4 regions of the Kineococcus gurbantunggutensis genome follow, and region 1 is predicted to be linked to each of the others. Evidence: riboswitches for the same ligand, from Rfam matches in the RefSeq annotation. Region 1 holds a riboswitch; each other region holds the start of a gene.

Region 1 (4,199 bases):
GCCGGCGGCCTCCAGGCCGGCGACGAGGTTGGCGACGTCGGAGGCGATGGCCTCCTGGCCGACGTAGCGCAGCGGGCCGGTGGTGGCGGGGAACGCGGTGGCGGTCTTGCCGGTGGAGATTCCCGAGGCGGGGTCGGTGTAGGCGTCGTGGAACAGCTGCCAGTCGCGCCGGTCCGGGAAGCTCGTCAGCCGCACCCGGCCGGGCTCGGAGCGCACGGTGGGCTGGCTGAAGATGTCCTCGCCGGTGACCTCCAGGCCGGCCACGCGCTGGAAGGAGTACGACCACCAGGCGCCGTAGTCGACGGCGCTGCTCATGGCCTTGCCGTACTCGCCGTCGCCGACGATCGTGATGCCCAGGTCGTGCTGGCGCTGCACGAGGTCGACGACGGCCTCGGTGAGCAGCTTGTCGAAGTCGGGGGTGCGCTTCAGGGTCAGGCCGTCCTCGGCGAGCTCGCGGGCCTCGTTGGCGGCGATGAGCTCGGGCGTGCGGGGCAGGCTGCCGGCGTGGCTGACCTCGATGCGTCGGGGGGTGCTCACGGGTGCTCCGTTCGTGGGGTGGTGGCTCGCTCAGCGCCGCAGGGCGCGGTCGAGGTCGTCGAGCAGGTCGTCGGGGTCCTCCAGGCCCACCGACAGGCGCAGCACGGCGTCGGACAGGCCGATGGCCGCGCGGCCCTGCTCGCCGAGGCGGCGGTGGGTCGTGGTGGCGGGGTGGGTGGCCAGCGACTTGGCGTCGCCGAGGTTGTTGGAGATGTCGATCACGCCGAGGCGGTCGAGCACCTCGAAGGCGCGCTCCTTGCCGCGGCCGTCGGGCGCGTCGAGCTCGAACGTGACGACGGTGCCGCCGAGCTCCATCTGCCGCTTGGCCAGTTCCGCCTGCGGGTGCGAGGGCAGCATCGGGTAGCGCACCCAGCGCACGCCCGCGGCGTCCTCCAGGTGCTCGGCGATGCGCAGGGCGGTGGCCGCGGAGTGCCGCACGCGCAGGCCGAGGGTCTCCAGGCCCTTCGCGAGCGTCCAGGCGTTGAACGGGCTGAGGGTGGGCCCGGTGTGCCGGGTCAGCTCGCGGAACCGGCCGTCGACGAACTCCGACGTGCCCAGCACCGCGCCGCCCATGACGCGGCCCTGCCCGTCGATGTGCTTGGTCGCGGAGTACACGACGACGTCGGCGCCGAACGCCAGCGGCCGCTGGCCGACGGGGCTGGCGAAGGCGTTGTCGACCACGACCGTCGCACCGGCCGCGTGCGCGAGCTGCGCGACGGCCTCGATGTCGACGAGGGTCTGCATGGGGTTCGCGGGGGTCTCGAAGAACACCGCCTGCGCGGGGGTGGACAGGGCCCGCTCCCACTGCGAGAGGTCCTCGCCGTCGACGAACTCCGTGCTCACGCCCCAGCGGGGCAGGATCTCGTCGAGGATCACGTAGCAGGAGCCGAACAGGCTGCGGGCGGCCACGACGCGGTCGCCCGCGCCGAGCAGGGCGGCCAGGGCGTAGAACACCGCGGACATGCCGCTGGCCAGGCCGTAGCAGGCCTCCGCCCCCTCGAGCAGGCGCAGCCGCTCGGTGAACACCGACACCGTCGGGTTGCCGTAGCGGGAGTAGACGTAGCGGTCGACCTCGCCGGTGAACGCGGCCTCGGCGTCGGCGGCGGAACCGTAGACGTACCCCGACGTCAGGTACATCGCCTCGGACGTCTCCTCGAAACCCGAGCGCGCCATCCCGCCGCGCACGGCGGTGGTGTCGGGCCGCCAGGGGCGGGGGGTGCTCTCCTCGTTCACGACTGCCTCCACGGCAGGCCCTCGGCGCGCCAGCCGGCGCCGCCGCGGTGCCCGTGCTCGTCCAGGTCGCCCTCGAAACCGTTCAGGACGTTGTAGCTGGGGGTGATGCCGGCGGCCGTGGCGGCCTCGGCCGCGGCGACCGAGCGCTTGCCGGAGCGGCACAGGAACACCACCGGGCCGCGGCGGCCAGCGGTGATCCCCGCGCGCTCCAGCTCGGCGAGGAACCGCGCCCCGGGGGCGGCGGGGTCCTCGGGCGCCCAGGAGGCGAACACCGGTCCCCTGCCGGTGCCCGCGGTGTCCGGGACCCCGACCCAGGTCCACTCCGCCTCGGTGCGGACGTCGACCAGGACCGCCTCGCCGTCCTCGTGCAGCAGGTCGAACGCCTCGCGCGGAGCGAGGTCGCCGGCGTAGCTCACGTGCCCTCCCATCGGTCCCGGCATGAGCACCCTCCCGTAGGGGGTTGCTGCGGCGTCGTCGAGCCAGGTCTCTCGGCCGCTCTGGATGGTCCTGCCAGCGTAGGGCATGCCCGGCCGTGCCCGGGCGCCGTCGGCACCGGCGGGCCCGTCCGGGGCGCCTCCCGCCCGCACGGGCCCGCGCCCGCCCCCGGTGCGCCGCCGCGGTGCCGACGCGGTGCCGACGTTGCCAGGCGGGGCGCGCCCGTGGCACGCTCCGGGCAGGTCATGAGCGCCAGCGCGAAGCCCCGGCTCGCTGGCCGGCAACCCTCCTCACGCGGCGGGGTGCCCCGGGTGACGACCTGGCCGGTGCCGAGGTGGCGCCGGCAAGCGCGGACCCGCGGGCACCGTCCGGCGGGTCCCCTCCCCGAGGAGGCCCTCGTGCCCACGCCCACGCTCCCCGCCCCCCGCTGCGCGCCCGCGCTCGCCCCGCTGCTGCCCGTCGTCGGCGCCGCCACCCGCGTGCCGCTGGCCACCGGCGGGGAGGCGGTCTACGCCAACCTCGACAACGCCGCCAGCGCGCCCGCGCTGGCGGCGGTGGCCGAGCACGTGGCGCGGGTGCTGCCGCACTACGCCAGCGTCCACCGCGGCGCGGGCTACCTCTCGCGGGTGTCCACGGAGCTGTTCGAGTCCGCGCGCGGCGCGGTGGGGCGCTTCGTCGGGGCGCGGCAGGACGACGCGGTCGTCTTCACCCGCAGCACCACGGACGCCCTGGACCTGCTCTCGCGCGCCGTGCCCGCCGGCGGGCGCGTGCTGGTGGCGGACGTGGAGCACCACGCGAACCTGCTGCCCTGGCAGCGCTCGGCGCGCACGACGGTGGTGCCCGGCGGCCCGGACGCGGCCGGCACAGCGGCGGCGCTGGAGGCGGAGCTGGCCGGCGGCGGCTACGCGCTGCTGGCGGTGACGGGCGCCTCCAACGTCACCGGCGAGGTGCTGCCGCTGCGGCGCCTGGCGCGCGCCGCGCACGCCGCCGGCGCCCGCATCGCCGTGGACGGCGCCCAGCTCGTGCCGCACCGGCGGGTGGACCTGGCCGGCGACGACCTGGACTGGATCGCCTTCTCCGGGCACAAGCTCTACGCGCCCTTCGGCGCCGGGGCGCTGGTCGGGCGGCGGGACTGGCTGGACGCGGCCGAGCCGTACCTGGCCGGCGGCGGCGCGACGCTGGAGGTCGGGACCGGGGGCGTGCGCTGGGCCAGCGGCCCGGAGCGCCACGAGGCCGGCTCCCCCAACGTGCTCGGCGCGGCGGCCCTGGCGCGCGCGTGCACCGCGCTGGCCGCGCTGCCCCCCGGCGCGCTGGAGGAGCACGAGGCGGCGCTGCGCGAGCGCCTGCTCGACGGGCTCGCCGCGCTGGAGGGCGTGCGGGTGGTGCGCCCGGACGCCGAGGACGCCGTGGGGGTCGTCACGTTCACCGTGGAGGGGCACCCGTCCTCGCAGGTCGCGGCGTACCTGTCGGCCGAGCACGGCATCGGCGTGCGCGACGGGCGCTTCTGCGCGCACCGGTTCGCGGACTCCCTGGGGCTGTCCTCCGGCGCGCTGCGCGCCAGCACCGGCGTGGGGACCGGATCGGCGGACGTGGACCGGCTCCTGGCGGCGCTGCGGCGGTTCCTCACCGCCGGGCCCGAGCTGCGCTACGCGGTGGTCGACGGCTCCTGGGGCCCGGTGGGCGACCCGCGGCCCGACCCGGCGGGTTTCCTCGGCGCCGACCTCGACCGCGTCGCGCGGCCGCGGTGACCCCGGGGCGCTCGCGGGAGCGCCCGCGCCGCCCGCCCCCGACGGCCACCACCCGCCCCACCCGTTCCGACCACCCCGACGAGGAGCCCGCCGTGCCCGACCCGTTCCACCTCCTGCTCGACGTCGACGGGGGCGGGTGGCACCCGGCCGCCTGGCGGCGCTCGCGCAGCGCACCGGCCGACGTGTTCTCCCCCGCCCGGCTGCGCGGGTTCGCCGTCACCGCCCAGGCGCAGGGCCTGACGGCGC
Region 2 (4,199 bases), on a different contig from region 1:
TGCTGGCGCAGGGGCACCCCGACGTGCTGCCCGGCCCGCGCGAGCGGGAGCTGGCCGCGTTCGCCGACCGGCACGGGCTGGGCTACGTCGCCCCCGCCTACACCGGCGACCTCGGCCTGGAGGACGACCTCGTGGCGGTGCGCCCCGGCGAGGACGTCGTGGTGGCCGGGATGGGCCTGGCGTTCGTGGACCTGGTGGTGCTGCTCACCGAGGGCCGCGGCGGCCGGTACGAGCAGGGCCCCGGCGGGGAGCTGGTCTACCGGCCCAGCGGGGCCGAGCCCGTCCTGCACGTCGGCTCCCGGCGCGGGGTGCCCTACCGCTCGAAGATCACCTACGAGCTCGCCCGGCGCCCGGCGCTGCCGCGGTTCTGCACCGTCGCCGCGGCCGAGGAGCTGGCCGCGCGCCGCGGCGGCCCGCTGCGGCTGCGGCGGGACGTGTGGCCGCTGATCGCCAAGGAGCTCGCCGGCGCGCACTACGGGGAGCTGTTCGCCGGGCACCCGCAGCGCACCCGGGTGCCCGCGCGGGAGTTCGACGCCCGGTTCGCGGCCGCGCCGTGGGGTTCGGCGGAGCTGGACGCGCTCGTGGAGGAGGCGGTGCCCGACCCCGCCGACCGCCTGGACCTGGCGCGCCTGGACCGGCCGCTGGCCGGGTGGTCCTCGCCCACCGCGCGGGGCGTGCACGAGCGGGTGCGCGCCCACGTCGCCGCCGACGTCGCCCGCCGCGGCGACCCCGCGCACAGCGCCGACGCGGCGGTGTTCAGCGCGCTGCTGTCCTGCTACGGCGTCGTCGCGGCGCTGGCCGCGCGCGGCCTGCTCGACGCGCGCTCCACCGCGTTGGAGGTGGACGGCTGGTGGCACGGGTTCTTCAGCTGCGTGGCCTCCGGCCCGCCGCCGCAGCGGCTGCGCCAGCTGCTCGCGCTGGCCGACGCCGGGGTGGTGCGCTTCCTCGGCGGGGACCTGCGCGTGCAGCCCGACGAGGCGGCGCAGGCGTGGACGGCGGTGGGCGGCAACGGGCCGGTGCACCTCGCCGCGCGCGTGCTGATCGACGCCCGGCTGCCCTCCCCCAGCGTTCGGGACGCCGCGGACCCGTTGCTGCGCAACCTGTCCGCGCGCGGCGAGGCGGTGGAGCGGGAGTTCCGCGACGAGGGCGGGGAGGTGTTCACCGGCGGGCGCCTGGCGGTGGACGAGGACGGGCGGGTGCAGCGCGCCGACGGCACCGCGCACCCGCGCCGGTTCGCGGCGGGGCCGTGGGTGGCCGGCGGCGGGTGGGCGCCGGCGTTCCCGCGCCCGGGCCTGGACGCGGGGTTCTTCCGGCTCAACGACGCGCTGGCCGCCTCGCTGCTGGCGGCGGTCAGCGCCGGCGCGCCAGCAGGTGCCAGTAGCGCGCCGTCCGGCGGAACCCGTCGCGCCGGCTGAGCTCGACCTCCAGCTCCTCCAGGTCGGCCACGGAGCGCTCGTCGGCCCGGCCGGCGTCCTCCAGCAGCGCGGTGACGGTCAGCACCCCGTGGCGCGCGACGACCTCGCCGCCGGCCGCGGCGACGGCCCGCTCGACCGCGTCCGGCTCCAGGCGCAGCACCGAGCTGCCGGTGCCCGGGTCCGCGCCGCGCTCGGCGTCGAGCAGGACCCACGCCTGCGCCGGGCCCTCGCGCAGCGCGGCGGTCAGCACGTCCGCGGCCGGGTTGGGCGCCAGCAGCGACAGCAGCCCGCCCGGGCGCAGGGAGGAGGTCAGCGTGGCCACGTCCGCGGCGACCTGGGCGGTGCTGCCGCGGTGCTGGAGCACGTCGTGGCACAGCACCACGTCGAAGGAGCCCGAGCCGCCGGCGCGGTGCCGGGTCAGCGCGGCCAGCGCGCTGAGGTCCTCCAGGCCGGCGGCGACGGTGTGCAGGCGCTCGGCGACCCCGGCGGCGGTGGCGGCGGCGCGGGCCGCGCCCAGCACGTCCGCGGAGGTGTCCAGGACGGTGACCGCGTGCCCGGCCAGCGCGAGCTGCAGCGCGTCGCGGCCGTCACCGCCGCCGGCGTCGAGCACGCGCAGCGGCGCGGGCCCCAGCTCCTCCAGCGCCCCGCGCAGCAGGGCCGCCACGACGCGGTAGCGCAGGCGGCCCCACGGGGACTGCTGCCAGGTGGACCAGGCGGCGGCCTCGCGGCGCTCGGCCTCGGTCGGTCCGCCCCCGGCGGGCGCGGTGGTGCTCACGGTGGTGCCTCCCCATCGGTCCTGGCGTGAGCACCCTCCACGAGGGGGTTGCTGCGACGTCCTCGAGCCAGGTCTCTCGGTCGCTCTGGATGGTCCGGGCAGCCTACGCCAGGCGCGGCGGGGGCGGGGCGCCCCGCGGGCCGGGCCTCAGGGGGCGCGGTCGGCCTCAGGGGCGGGGTCGGGAGCGGGGTCGGCGTCGGGGCCGGGCGCGCGCAGCAGCGCGTCGGCCAGCGCCGACCAGGCCAGCAGCGCGCACTTCACGCGCGCCGGGTAGCGCGCGGCGCCGGCCAGCGCCACGCCGTCGCCGATCACGTCCTCGTCGCCGGGGTCCTCCCCGCGGCTGGTGAGCATCCGGTGCACCGCCCGCCGCGCGTCCTCCACCTGCGCGACGGGCCGGCCCACGACCAGGTCGTGCAGCACGGAGGCGGAGGCGCGGCTGATCGAGCAGCCCTCCGCCTCGTAGGAGACGTCGCGCACCACGGCGCCACCGGGGTCGCCCCCCGGACCGGGCGCGAGGTCGACGCGCAGGGTCACCTCGTCCCCGCACACGGGGTTCACGTGGTGCACCTGCACGGCGAAGGGCGTGCGCAGGCCCGCCCCGTGCGGGGACCCGGCGTGCTCCAGGAGGAGCTGCCGGTGCAGGTCCACCGGTGCCCCCCTCAGGCCCGCGGGGCGCGCTCGCCGGCCTCGACGGCGACCTCGAGCCGGTTGCCGGCCGGGGGCAGCGGGCAGGTGGCGTGCTCGGTGAACGCGCACGGCAGGTTCTGCGCGCGGTTCAGGTCCAGCACCAGGGCGCCGTCGGGCCCGGGGGCGGCCACCGTCAGCGAGCGGGCCGTGGCGGAGGTGCTCACGCCGCTGGTGAGGTCGGTGAACAGCAGCTGCAGGCCCTCGCCCGAGCGCAGCGCCAGCAGGGAGCGCTCCACGCCGTCGGGCGTGGTGAAGGTCACCCGCCCGGCCGCGGTGCGCGCCTGGCTCAGCCCGGCCACGACCGACCCGACGACCACCTCGTCCTCGTCCGCCTCCAGGCGCGCGGGCAGCACCCAGCGCTCGTCGAAGCCGAACACCGGCACCCCGGAGAACCCCGCCAGCACCGGCGAGCGCGGGTCGCGCACCCGCAGCCCGGCGTTCCCGCTGCGGCGCAGCACCTCCACGTGCCGCTCCCCCGTCACCACGGTCACGCCGGCGCCGTCGTCGACCGGGTGCAGGACGTGCTCGCCGGTCAGCGGCGCGCCGTCCAGCAGCAGGCCGTCGACCTCCTGCGCGCGCACGTGCACGCCGTCCGCGGCGCTCCACCACCGCCCCGGCAGGTCGCCGGCGCGGGCGGGGGCGCCGCCCAGCCAGTGCAGCGCGGTCAGGCTCAGCCAGCCGTGCGGGTCGGAGAGCACCTCGGTGCGCCGGGCGCGCCAGGCGTCCCAGCCGCGGCGGGCGGCGGTGTCGCCGGTGCCGGCGGTGCCGGCGGTGCCGGCGGTGTCGGCGGGGGTGGTCGTGGTGCTCACGCGGTCTCCTCGGTGGCGGTGCTGCTGCGGTGCGGGTGGCGCAGGCCCAGGTGGTCGCGCAGGGTCTCACCGGTGTACCCGGTGCGGTAGGTGCCGCGCTCCTGCAGCAGCGGCACGACCCGGTCGACGAACTCGTCCAGGCCGGTGGGGGTCAGGGTGGGGATGAGGATGAAGCCGTCGCAGGCGTCGGCCTGCACGAACAGGTCGACCTCCTCGGCGACCTGCTGCGGGGTGCCGACGAACTGCGGGCGCGCGGAGACCTCCACGACGAGCTCGCGCACGCCCCAGCCGTTGGCGCGCGCCAGCTCCCGCCAGCGCCGGGCGGTGCCCACGCGGTCCTTGGCGTGCTGCACCCGCCCGCGGGTGGCGACCGCCTCGGGGTCGGGGTCCTGCGCCGGCAGCGGGCCGTCGGGGTCCAGGCCGGGCAGCTCCCGGCCCCACAGCTGCTCCACGAACGCCACCGCCTGCTCGGGGCCGACCTGCTGGAAGCGCACCTCGCGGGCCCGCTCGGCC
Region 3 (4,199 bases), on a different contig from region 1:
GGCGCAGGTGCGCCAGCAGCTCGCAGCCCGCGGTGCGGGTGGTGCCGGCCGCGCCGTGGGTGACGGAGAAGAAGTCCGGGCCGGTCGCGGCCAGGCGCTCGACGGTGCCGTGCAGGGCGTCGCGCGCGGCCGGGCTGCGCGGCGGGAAGAGCTCGAAGCTCAGCGTCGGCCGTCCCGCGGCGCCGGCCACCAGGGGCCCGACGCTCACGGCCGGGCCCCCGGGCGGCGGCCCGCGCTCGCGGCGCTCACTGCGCTCGCCGTGCTCACCGCGTTCGCCGCGCGGACCCGGGGGCGGTGGGGGGTGGTGCTGGACATCGTCGACTCCATCGACCTGGCGTTAGCACCCGCGCCCGCGCCGGCGGGGGGTTGCTGCGGCGTCGTCGAGCCAGGGCTCTCGGCCGCTCTGGATGGGGTGGCGGTGCGGGTGGTGCGCTAGCGGCCCTCGCCCTGCGGGGGCAGCGCGCTGACCACCGCGTGGTCGGCCTCGATCAGGCCCGTCTTGGCCGCACCGCCGGGCGAGCCGACGGTGTCGAAGAACTCCACGTTGGCCGCGGTGAACGCCGACCACTGCTCGGGCACGTCGTCCTCGTAGTAGATGGCCTCCACCGGGCACACCGGCTCGCAGGCCCCGCAGTCCACGCACTCGTCGGGGTGGATGTACAGCGAGCGCTTGCCCTCGTAGATGCAGTCGACGGGGCACTCCTCGATGCACGCCTTGTCCTTGACGTCCACGCAGGGCTGGGCGATGACGTACGTCACGGGGCGGTGCTCCTCTCGTTCTCCTCGCCGGCGCCGGCCACGGCGCGCTCACCGGCGGGCTCGCCGGCGGGGCCGGGGACGACGACGCGGCGGCGGTGCCGGCGCACCGAGTGGGCCACGGCCACGGCCCCGAGGGCCAGGACGAGCGCGTACACCGCCCAGCGCACCGGGTCGGCGGCGTCGACCGCGTCGCTGCGCAGCAGCGTGCGCGCGTTGGTCAGGACGATGACCGCGCCCACGGCGGTGCCGAGCACGTGCGGGGGCAGGTGGCGCACCAGCCAGGCGGCGACGGGGGCGGCGACCAGGCCGCCGGCCAGCAGCGCCAGCACCCAGGACCACGCGATGCCCTGCGAGCCCAGGCCCACCAGGAACCCGGTGCTGGCGGCGACCGCGACGAGGAACTCGCTGGTGTCGATCGAGCCGACCACCTTGCGCGGTTCCAGCCGGCCCGAGGCCAGCAGCGCGGGGGTGCCCACGGGGCCCCAGCCGCCGCCGCCGGTGGCGTCGACGAACCCGGCGAACAGGCCCAGCGGCGCCAGGAAGCGCCGGCGCAGCGGGCGGTGCAGGGAGCGCTCGTCGAAGCGCACCACCGCCGAGCGCAGCAGCACGTACACGCCCAGCACGAGCAGCAGGACGCTGATCACCGGCGCCGCCACGTCCGTGGGCAGCGAGGAGAGCACCGTCGCGCCGGCGAAGGCGCCCACCGCGCCCGGCACGCCCACGCGCACCACGACGCGCCAGTCGACGTTGCCGAAGCGCCAGTGCGCGGTGCCGGAGGCCAGCGTGGTGCCGATCTCGGCAAGGTGGACGGTCGCCGAGGCCGCCGCCGGGTTGGCCCCGATGAGCAGCAGCAGGCTGGTGGAGGTGACCCCGTAGGCCATCCCCAGGGAGCCGTCGACGAGCTGGGCCAGCAGCCCGACGACGGCGAGCAGAACGATCTTGTGCACGAGAGGTCCGTCCCGATGCCCGTGGACCCGCAGGGTCCGCGCTTGCCGATCGCCGGGTGGCGAACGACCAGGTCCTCACCCGGAGCACCCCGCCGCAGATGGAGGGTTGCCGACCAGCGAGCCGGGGCTTGACGCTGGTACTCGTGACCGCTCCCGACGTTAAGGGGGAGCACGCCGCCGGGTCAACACGTCCGCGCGAACACCACCCCGGCCGCCGGCCGCGGCGCCCGGGTGCGCGGTCCGGGGGCGGGTCCGGGAACGGGTCCGGGGGATCGTGTTGGAGCAGGCCCCGGCGTGCCCTACCGTGGTCGCGTGGTCCAGCCCTCTGCCGTGCGCCTCGTCTCGCGCCGGTACGTCGACCTGATGAGGGTGCAGAGCGCCTACTGCTGCCGCTGCGCACCCGCCCCCCGCCGCACCAGCTGAGGGTCCTCCTCGCGAGGAGAACCCCTCTCCCCCGTGAGGTCCCATGACACCCGACGCCGCGCCCACCCCCACCGAGCAGGCCGCCCGGCCGGCCGCCGACGCGCCCCGGCGCGTCCCGCGGCCCGCCCGCGCCGGCGGCAACGGCCAGTGGCTCGTGGACGGCACGACGCCGCTGAACCACAACGAGGAGTTCAAGGCGGCCGACGGCGGCCTGAACGTCCGCGAGCGGATCGAGCAGGTGTACTCCAAGGGGGGTTTCTCCTCCATCGACCCGGACGACCTCAACGGCCGCTTCCGCTGGTGGGGCCTGTACACGCAGCGCCGCCCCGGCATCGACGGCGGGCGCACCGCGCAGCTGTCGGCGCAGGAGCTGTCCGACGAGTTCTTCATGCTGCGCGTGCGCATCGACGGCGGCGCCCTGACCACCGAGCAGCTGCGGGTCGTGGCGGAGGTGTCCACCCTGTACGGGCGCGACAGCGCCGACATCACCGACCGGCAGAACGTGCAGCTGCACTGGGTGCGCGTGGAGGACGTCCCGGAGATCTGGCGGCGCCTGGAGGCCGTGGGCCTGCAGACCACCGAGGCCTGCGGCGACACCCCCCGCGTGGTGCTCGGCAGCCCCGTGGCCGGCATCGCCCGCGACGAGGTCCTCGACCCCACGCCGGTGATCGAGGAGATCGTCGAGCGGTTCATCGGCGACCCGGAGCTGGCGAACCTGCCGCGCAAGTTCAAGACCGCGGTCACCGGCCACCCCAGCCAGGACGTCGTCCACGAGATCAACGACATCTCCCTGCTGGGCGTGGTGCACCCCGAGCTGGGCCCGGGCTACGACGTGTGGGTCGGCGGCGGGCTGTCCACCAGCGCGCACCTGGCGCAGCGGCTCGGGGCGTTCGTGGCGCCCGAGGACGCCGCGGAGGTCTGGTACGGGGTCGTGCGGATCTTCCGGGACTACGGCTACCGCCGGCTGCGCAACAAGGCCCGCCTGAAGTACCTGGTGGCCGACTGGGGCGCCGAGCGGTTCCGGCGGGTGCTGGAGGAGGAGTACCTGGGCCGGGCCCTGCCCGACGGCCCGCCGCCGCCGGCGCCGTCCGGGCGCGGGGACCACGTGGGCGTGCACGAGCAGAAGGACGGGCGCCTGTACGTGGGCCTGGCCCCCACCGTCGGGCGGGTGAGCGGCACGCTGCTGCGCGCGCTCGCCGACGCCGCCGAGGCGGCCGGCTCGCGCCGGGTGCGGCTGACCCCGCACCAGAAGGTCGTGGTGCTCGACGTCGACCCGCAGCGCGTGCAGGACCTGCTGGCGCGCGCGGAGGAGCTGGGCCTGACGGCGACCCCCTCGCCGTTCCGGCGCAACACCATCGCCTGCACCGGCCTGGAGTACTGCAAGCTGGCGATCGTCGAGACGAAGGCGACGTCGGCGCGGGCGGTCGACGAGCTGGAGCGCCGCCTGGCCGGCGTCGAGATCGACACCCCCATCACCCTGCACGTCAACGGCTGCCCGAACTCCTGCGCGCGGATCCAGACCGCCGACATCGGCCTGAAGGGCCAGCTCGTGCAGGACGAGCACGGCGAGCAGGTCCCCGGCTTCCAGGTGCACCTCGGCGGCGGGCTGGCCTCCGCCGACCGCGCCGAACCCGGCCTGGGCCGCACCGTGCGCGGGCTGAAGGTCACCGCCGACGGCCTGCCCGACTACGTCGAGCGCGTCGTGCGGCGCTACCTCGACACCCGCGAGCCGCGCGAGACGTTCGCGGCGTGGGCCCACCGCAGCGACGAGGAGGCTCTGCGATGAGCGAGACCACCACCACCGCCACCACCACCGCCACCACCGCGCCCGCCACCGCGACCCCGCTCGGGCGCACCCGCTCCGCGCGGGAGCTGCGGGCGCTGGCCGAGGAGGGGGCGCGGCGCCTGGAGGGCGCCGGCGCCGAGGAGGTCGCCGCGTGGGCGGCCGCCACGTTCCCCGGCACCCTCGCCGTGGCGTGCAGCATGGCCGACGCGGTCCTGCCGCACCTGGTCGCCCGGTGCGCGCCCGGCGTGGACGTGCTGTTCCTGGACACCGGCTACCACTTCGCC
Region 4 (4,199 bases), on a different contig from region 1:
AGGTCACCAGCAGGCCGTCCTGGTACGCGTAGCGCTCGGCCCAGTCCGGGCGGGAGCGGTCGCCGTAGTTGTACGGGCCGGTGGCCAGGCTGGCGTCGTAGCCGCGGTACTGGCGGTACTCGGCGATGTAGGCGTTGAAGTACGAGCGCGTGGTGCTGCCCGTGGTCGAGGTGAAGCCCTTCAGCGTCCAGCTCGTCACCGGGGTGGAGCCGAAGGAGACGGCGTCCACCTGCAGGCCCGGCTCCGTGGCCGCGCCGTCGGTCCAGTAGCGGAAGCCGACCAGCGCCCCGGCGGGCACGCCCGCCAGGGAGGCGCTCAGGTCCACCCACTGGCCACCGGTGGTGCCGGTGACGCCCTGGCCGAAGTTCTGGCCGTTGGGGTCGGTGGTGGTGGAGCGGTTCGTCGCCAGCGGCGTGAAGGTCCTGCCGCCGTCGGTGGTGTAGACGGCGTAGGCGTAGTCCCAGTCCTGCTCGATCTGGTACTTCACCTTGGCGCGCAGCGTGCTCGCCCCGGCGGGCAGCGGCGCGAGCATGGTGTTGTCCAGGTCGTCGCCGGCGCCGGAGTACCAGAAGTCCGCGCCCTCGAACGGGGTGCCGATCGTGGTGGTGACCTTCTTGTCGGGCAGGTTCACCACGAGCGCCTGGGCCTGCTTGGTGTTCGCCTCCGCCGGGCCGAGCTTGGTGCTCACCTTGGCGCCGGGCGCGACGGTCTCGTGGTTCAGCCAGCCCAGCTGCAGCTTCTCCCAGGCGCCCATGTGCATGGGCTCGGTGCCGATCCCGTCCTCGGGGCGGCCGCTGCTGCCGTAGGAGCCGGAGGACATCAGCGACCAGAACGCGGTGGAGTTCTCCGCGCCGCCGGAGTTGCCGGAGGTGTCGTACAGGTCGGGCAGGCCCAGGTCGTGGCCGAACTCGTGGGCGAAGACGCCGACGCCGCCGTTCTCCGGCTCGACGGTGTAGTCGCCCACCCAGTACTTCGACCCCCCGATGCGGGTGCCGCCGAGCGGGTTGGTCGTGCCGCCCACGGAGGGGCCGCCGGCGCCGACGCGGGTGCTCTGGTTGTACCAGCGGTGCGACCAGATCGCGGCCTGGCCCAGGGTGCCGCCGCCGACCTCCTCGCCCTCGCCGGCGTGCACGGCCTGGAAGTGGTCGATGTAGCCGTCGGGCTCGTCGAAGTCGCCGTCGCCGTCGAAGTCGTAGCGGTCCCACTGGTCGAAGCGGGAGAGCTCCTGGTCGATCTGCGCGGCCGACCTGCCGGCGGCGACCTGCTGGGCGTACCAGCCGTTGAGGGAGTCGTTGACGAACGTCCACGCCGCCCGGTCGCCCAGGGCGTTGTCGCCGTAGGAGGCGCCCGTGCCGGGCAGGCGCACCCAGTCGGTGACGGCGCCCTCGACGGTGTAGCGGCCGGAGGAGACCTCGTCGTAGTAGTTGGCCATCGACACGTCGCCCTCGGCCTGCGAGAAGAGCAGGTCCTCGTAGTACGGCCGGGAGAAGTCCTTCGTCCAGATGGTGGTGTTGTCCACCGAGCGGTCCGGCGCGGGGATGCGGTTGTGCGGCAGGTCGCTGAACTCGCCGAGCACGGTGAAGATCTGGTCGGTGTCCTCGCGGGCGAGCTCGACGAACTGCCCCTTGGCGACCTCGACGACCTTCCCGTCCCCGCGCGCGGTGGCCTTCCCGCGCAGGACCTTCTCCAGGCCGGCCTGGCGCAGGGCGCGCTGCTTGTCGGCGAGCGGGTTGGGCAGGTCGTGGGCGCGGCCGGGCGCCTCGGTCCCGGGGGCGGCCCCCGAACCGGTGCCCGCCGGGGCCGCGGGGGCGGGCGCCGCCGCCGGGGGAGCGGTGCTGGGTGCTGCGGGGGGTGCTGCGGAGGCGACCGCCGGGGTGGCCGCGACGAGCGCGGCGCCCACGACGGCGCAGAGGGTTCTTCTCAACGCACGTGCTCCTGGGATCGAGGGGGCTGGCGCCCGCGTGCCGGAGGGTCTCCGGCGACGGTGTCGGGCGGCCGGGTTCGACTTTATGTCACCCACATGGTTCGTCAAGACACGCAACAGGGAGTTAACAGAGTGCCCCGCCGAACGAGCCCGGCCGCCGCGCGGGTGAGCCGGTTGACACGGCGCCCCTGCGCCGGGCACGGTGTCCCCACGACCATCGAGAGCGGCCGAGAGACCTGGCTCGACGACGCCGCAGCAACCCCCCTCCCGCAGGGCGTGGGTGCTTCCGCCAGGACCGATGGAGGGCACGGCATGACGCAGGACCGCACCACCGAGCTGCACTCGCGCCGGCACGTCGACCTGTGCCGCTGCGGTTCCGCCGCCTGTCGCTGACGACCCGCGGAACCCGTTCCCGACCGCGGGGCGCGCCCCGCGGACCCGGGGCGCGCCCCGCCCGCCGGTGCACCCGCCGAGCCCCCGACCGGGGCCCGTCTGGCGCACCCTCCCCGCCCGAAACCCCGGCCGTCCCCGCGCCGGGCACCCCTCACGCACGCACCTGGAGAGAACCCGCATGTCCACGAGCACGTCCGCCGCGGCGCCCGCCGACACCACCGACGCGAAGTTCGCCGAGTACGCCCACCCCGAGAAGCTGGTGAGCACGGCCTGGCTCGCGGAGAACCTCGGCCGCGAGGGCCTGGTCGTCGTGGAGAGCGACGAGGACGTCCTGCTGTGGGACACCGGCCACATCCCCGGCTCGGTGAAGGTCGACTGGCACACCGAGCTCAACGACCCGGTCACCCGCGACTACGTCGACGGCGCCGGGTTCGCCGACCTGCTCTCGCGCAAGGGCATCCGCCGCGAGGACACGGTCGTGCTGTACGGCGACAAGAGCAACTGGTGGGCCGCGTACGCCCTGTGGGTGTTCACGCTGTTCGGCCACGAGGACGTGCGCCTGCTCGACGGCGGGCGCGCCAAGTGGGTGGCCGAGGGCCGCGAGCTGACCACCGAGGAGCCGGCGCGCGAGCGCACCGAGTACCCGGTGGTCGAGCGCGACGACAGCCGCGTGCGCGCCTTCGCCCCCGACGTGCGCGAGCACCGCGGCGGCCTGGTGGACGTGCGCTCGGCGCCGGAGTACAGCGGCGAGCGCACCCACATGCCCGACTACCCGCAGGAGGGCACGCTGCGCGGCGGGCACATCGCCGGCGCGGCCAGCGTGCCGTGGGCCAAGGCGGCCGACGAGGACGGCACGTTCAAGGACCGCGCGGCGCTGGAGGAGATCTACTTCGGCGGCGCCGGCCTGACGCCGACCACGGAGACGATCACCTACTGCCGCATCGGCGAGCGCTCCAGCCACACCTGGTTCGTGCTGACGCACCTGCTGGGCCTGGAGAACGTGCGCAACTACGACGGCTCCTGGACCGAGTGGGGCAACGCGGTGCGCGCGCCCATCGTCGTCGGCACGGAGCCGGGCACCCGCTGACGTCCCGCGCGCGGGGGCCGCGGCCGGTGCCGCGGCCCCCGCGCGCGTCCCCGGCAGCGTCCTCCCGGGGGTCCTGCGGTGCCGAGGTGCCCGAAGTGCCCGAGGTGCCGAGGACCCCGCGCGGGGGACCGGTGACACGAGGAGGTGCCCGTGGCCAGCCCCGACGAGCACGCGTTCGACGTGCTGGACGTCCTGGAGGTCCGCCCGCGCGCGCCGCGGGGACCCGCCGGCTCGCGCGGCCCGGCGGCGCTGCGGTTCGCGCGCCGGCTGCTCAGGCGCCTGCGGCGGCGCTGACGCCCCGCGCGCCCAGCGCCTCGATGACCTCGCCGACCACGACGACGGCCGGGGGGCGCACCCCCGCGGCCCGGGCCACCGCCGCGATCTCGCCCAGGGGCGCGGTGGTGGTGCGCTGCCGCGGCGACCAGCCGTCCTCGACGACCGCCACCGGGGTGCCCGGGTCGCGGCCGGCGGCCACCAGCGCGGCGCTGAGCCGCTCCAGCGCCGAGACGCCCATGAGGACGACGAGGGTGCCGTCCAGGCGCGCCAGCGCCTCCAGGTCGTCACCGGCGAGGTCCTCGTGCCCGGACAGCACCGTGACGCAGCGCGCCGCGCCGCGGTGGGTGACGGGGATGCCGGCGGCGGCAGGCACCGCGAACGCGCTGGTGACGCCGGGCACCACCTCCACCTCCACGCCGGCCTCGCGGCAGGCCAGGACCTCCTCGCCGCCGCGGCCCAGGACGTAGGGGTCCCCGCCCTTCAGGCGCACCACGGTGCGCCCGGCCAGGGCCGCCTCGA

What was found. Region 1 has a riboswitch for S-adenosylmethionine ahead of ACRYR7_RS15350 (aminotransferase class V-fold PLP-dependent enzyme). Riboswitches for the same ligand answer to the same signal wherever they lie in the genome.
Region 2: it holds a riboswitch for S-adenosylmethionine, as region 1 does, so the genes downstream of both, ACRYR7_RS07075 (class I SAM-dependent methyltransferase) here and ACRYR7_RS15350 (aminotransferase class V-fold PLP-dependent enzyme) in region 1, are expected to answer to the same signal.
Region 3: it holds a riboswitch for S-adenosylmethionine, as region 1 does, so the genes downstream of both, ACRYR7_RS17020 (sulfite exporter TauE/SafE family protein) here and ACRYR7_RS15350 (aminotransferase class V-fold PLP-dependent enzyme) in region 1, are expected to answer to the same signal.
Region 4: it holds a riboswitch for S-adenosylmethionine, as region 1 does, so the genes downstream of both, ACRYR7_RS17055 (sulfurtransferase) here and ACRYR7_RS15350 (aminotransferase class V-fold PLP-dependent enzyme) in region 1, are expected to answer to the same signal.

The regions. Positions count from the first base shown of each region.
Region 1 is NZ_JBJLSG010000082.1:11,498-15,696, reverse strand. Features, by position in the region: gene ACRYR7_RS15365 (cobalamin-independent methionine synthase II family protein) at 1-537, opposite strand, end outside; gene ACRYR7_RS15360 (O-succinylhomoserine sulfhydrylase) at 568-1,782, opposite strand; gene ACRYR7_RS15355 (rhodanese-like domain-containing protein) at 1,767-2,186, opposite strand; SAM riboswitch class I at 2,192-2,278, opposite strand; SAM riboswitch class IV at 2,447-2,561, shown strand; gene ACRYR7_RS15350 (aminotransferase class V-fold PLP-dependent enzyme) at 2,604-3,953, shown strand; gene ACRYR7_RS15345 (LLM class flavin-dependent oxidoreductase) at 4,046-4,199, shown strand, end outside.
Region 2 is NZ_JBJLSG010000025.1:37,445-41,643, forward strand. Features, by position in the region: gene ACRYR7_RS07070 (FAD/NAD(P)-binding protein) at 1-1,415, shown strand, start outside; gene ACRYR7_RS07075 (class I SAM-dependent methyltransferase) at 1,351-2,190, opposite strand; SAM riboswitch class I at 2,200-2,286, opposite strand; gene sufU (Fe-S cluster assembly sulfur transfer protein SufU) at 2,338-2,838, opposite strand; gene ACRYR7_RS07085 (DUF1684 domain-containing protein) at 2,850-3,686, opposite strand; gene ACRYR7_RS07090 (NtaA/DmoA family FMN-dependent monooxygenase) at 3,683-4,199, opposite strand, start outside.
Region 3 is NZ_JBJLSG010000099.1:5,513-9,711, forward strand. Features, by position in the region: gene ACRYR7_RS17010 (methylenetetrahydrofolate reductase) at 1-208, opposite strand, end outside; SAM riboswitch class I at 321-414, opposite strand; gene fdxA (ferredoxin) at 433-759, opposite strand; gene ACRYR7_RS17020 (sulfite exporter TauE/SafE family protein) at 756-1,706, opposite strand; SAM riboswitch class IV at 1,740-1,855, opposite strand; gene ACRYR7_RS17025 (nitrite/sulfite reductase) at 2,173-3,915, shown strand; gene ACRYR7_RS17030 (phosphoadenylyl-sulfate reductase) at 3,912-4,199, shown strand, end outside.
Region 4 is NZ_JBJLSG010000099.1:13,571-17,769, reverse strand. Features, by position in the region: gene ACRYR7_RS17060 (immune inhibitor A domain-containing protein) at 1-1,924, opposite strand, end outside; SAM riboswitch class I at 2,136-2,229, shown strand; gene ACRYR7_RS17055 (sulfurtransferase) at 2,496-3,404, shown strand; gene ACRYR7_RS17050 (hypothetical protein) at 3,555-3,698, shown strand; gene cobA (uroporphyrinogen-III C-methyltransferase) at 3,676-4,199, opposite strand, start outside.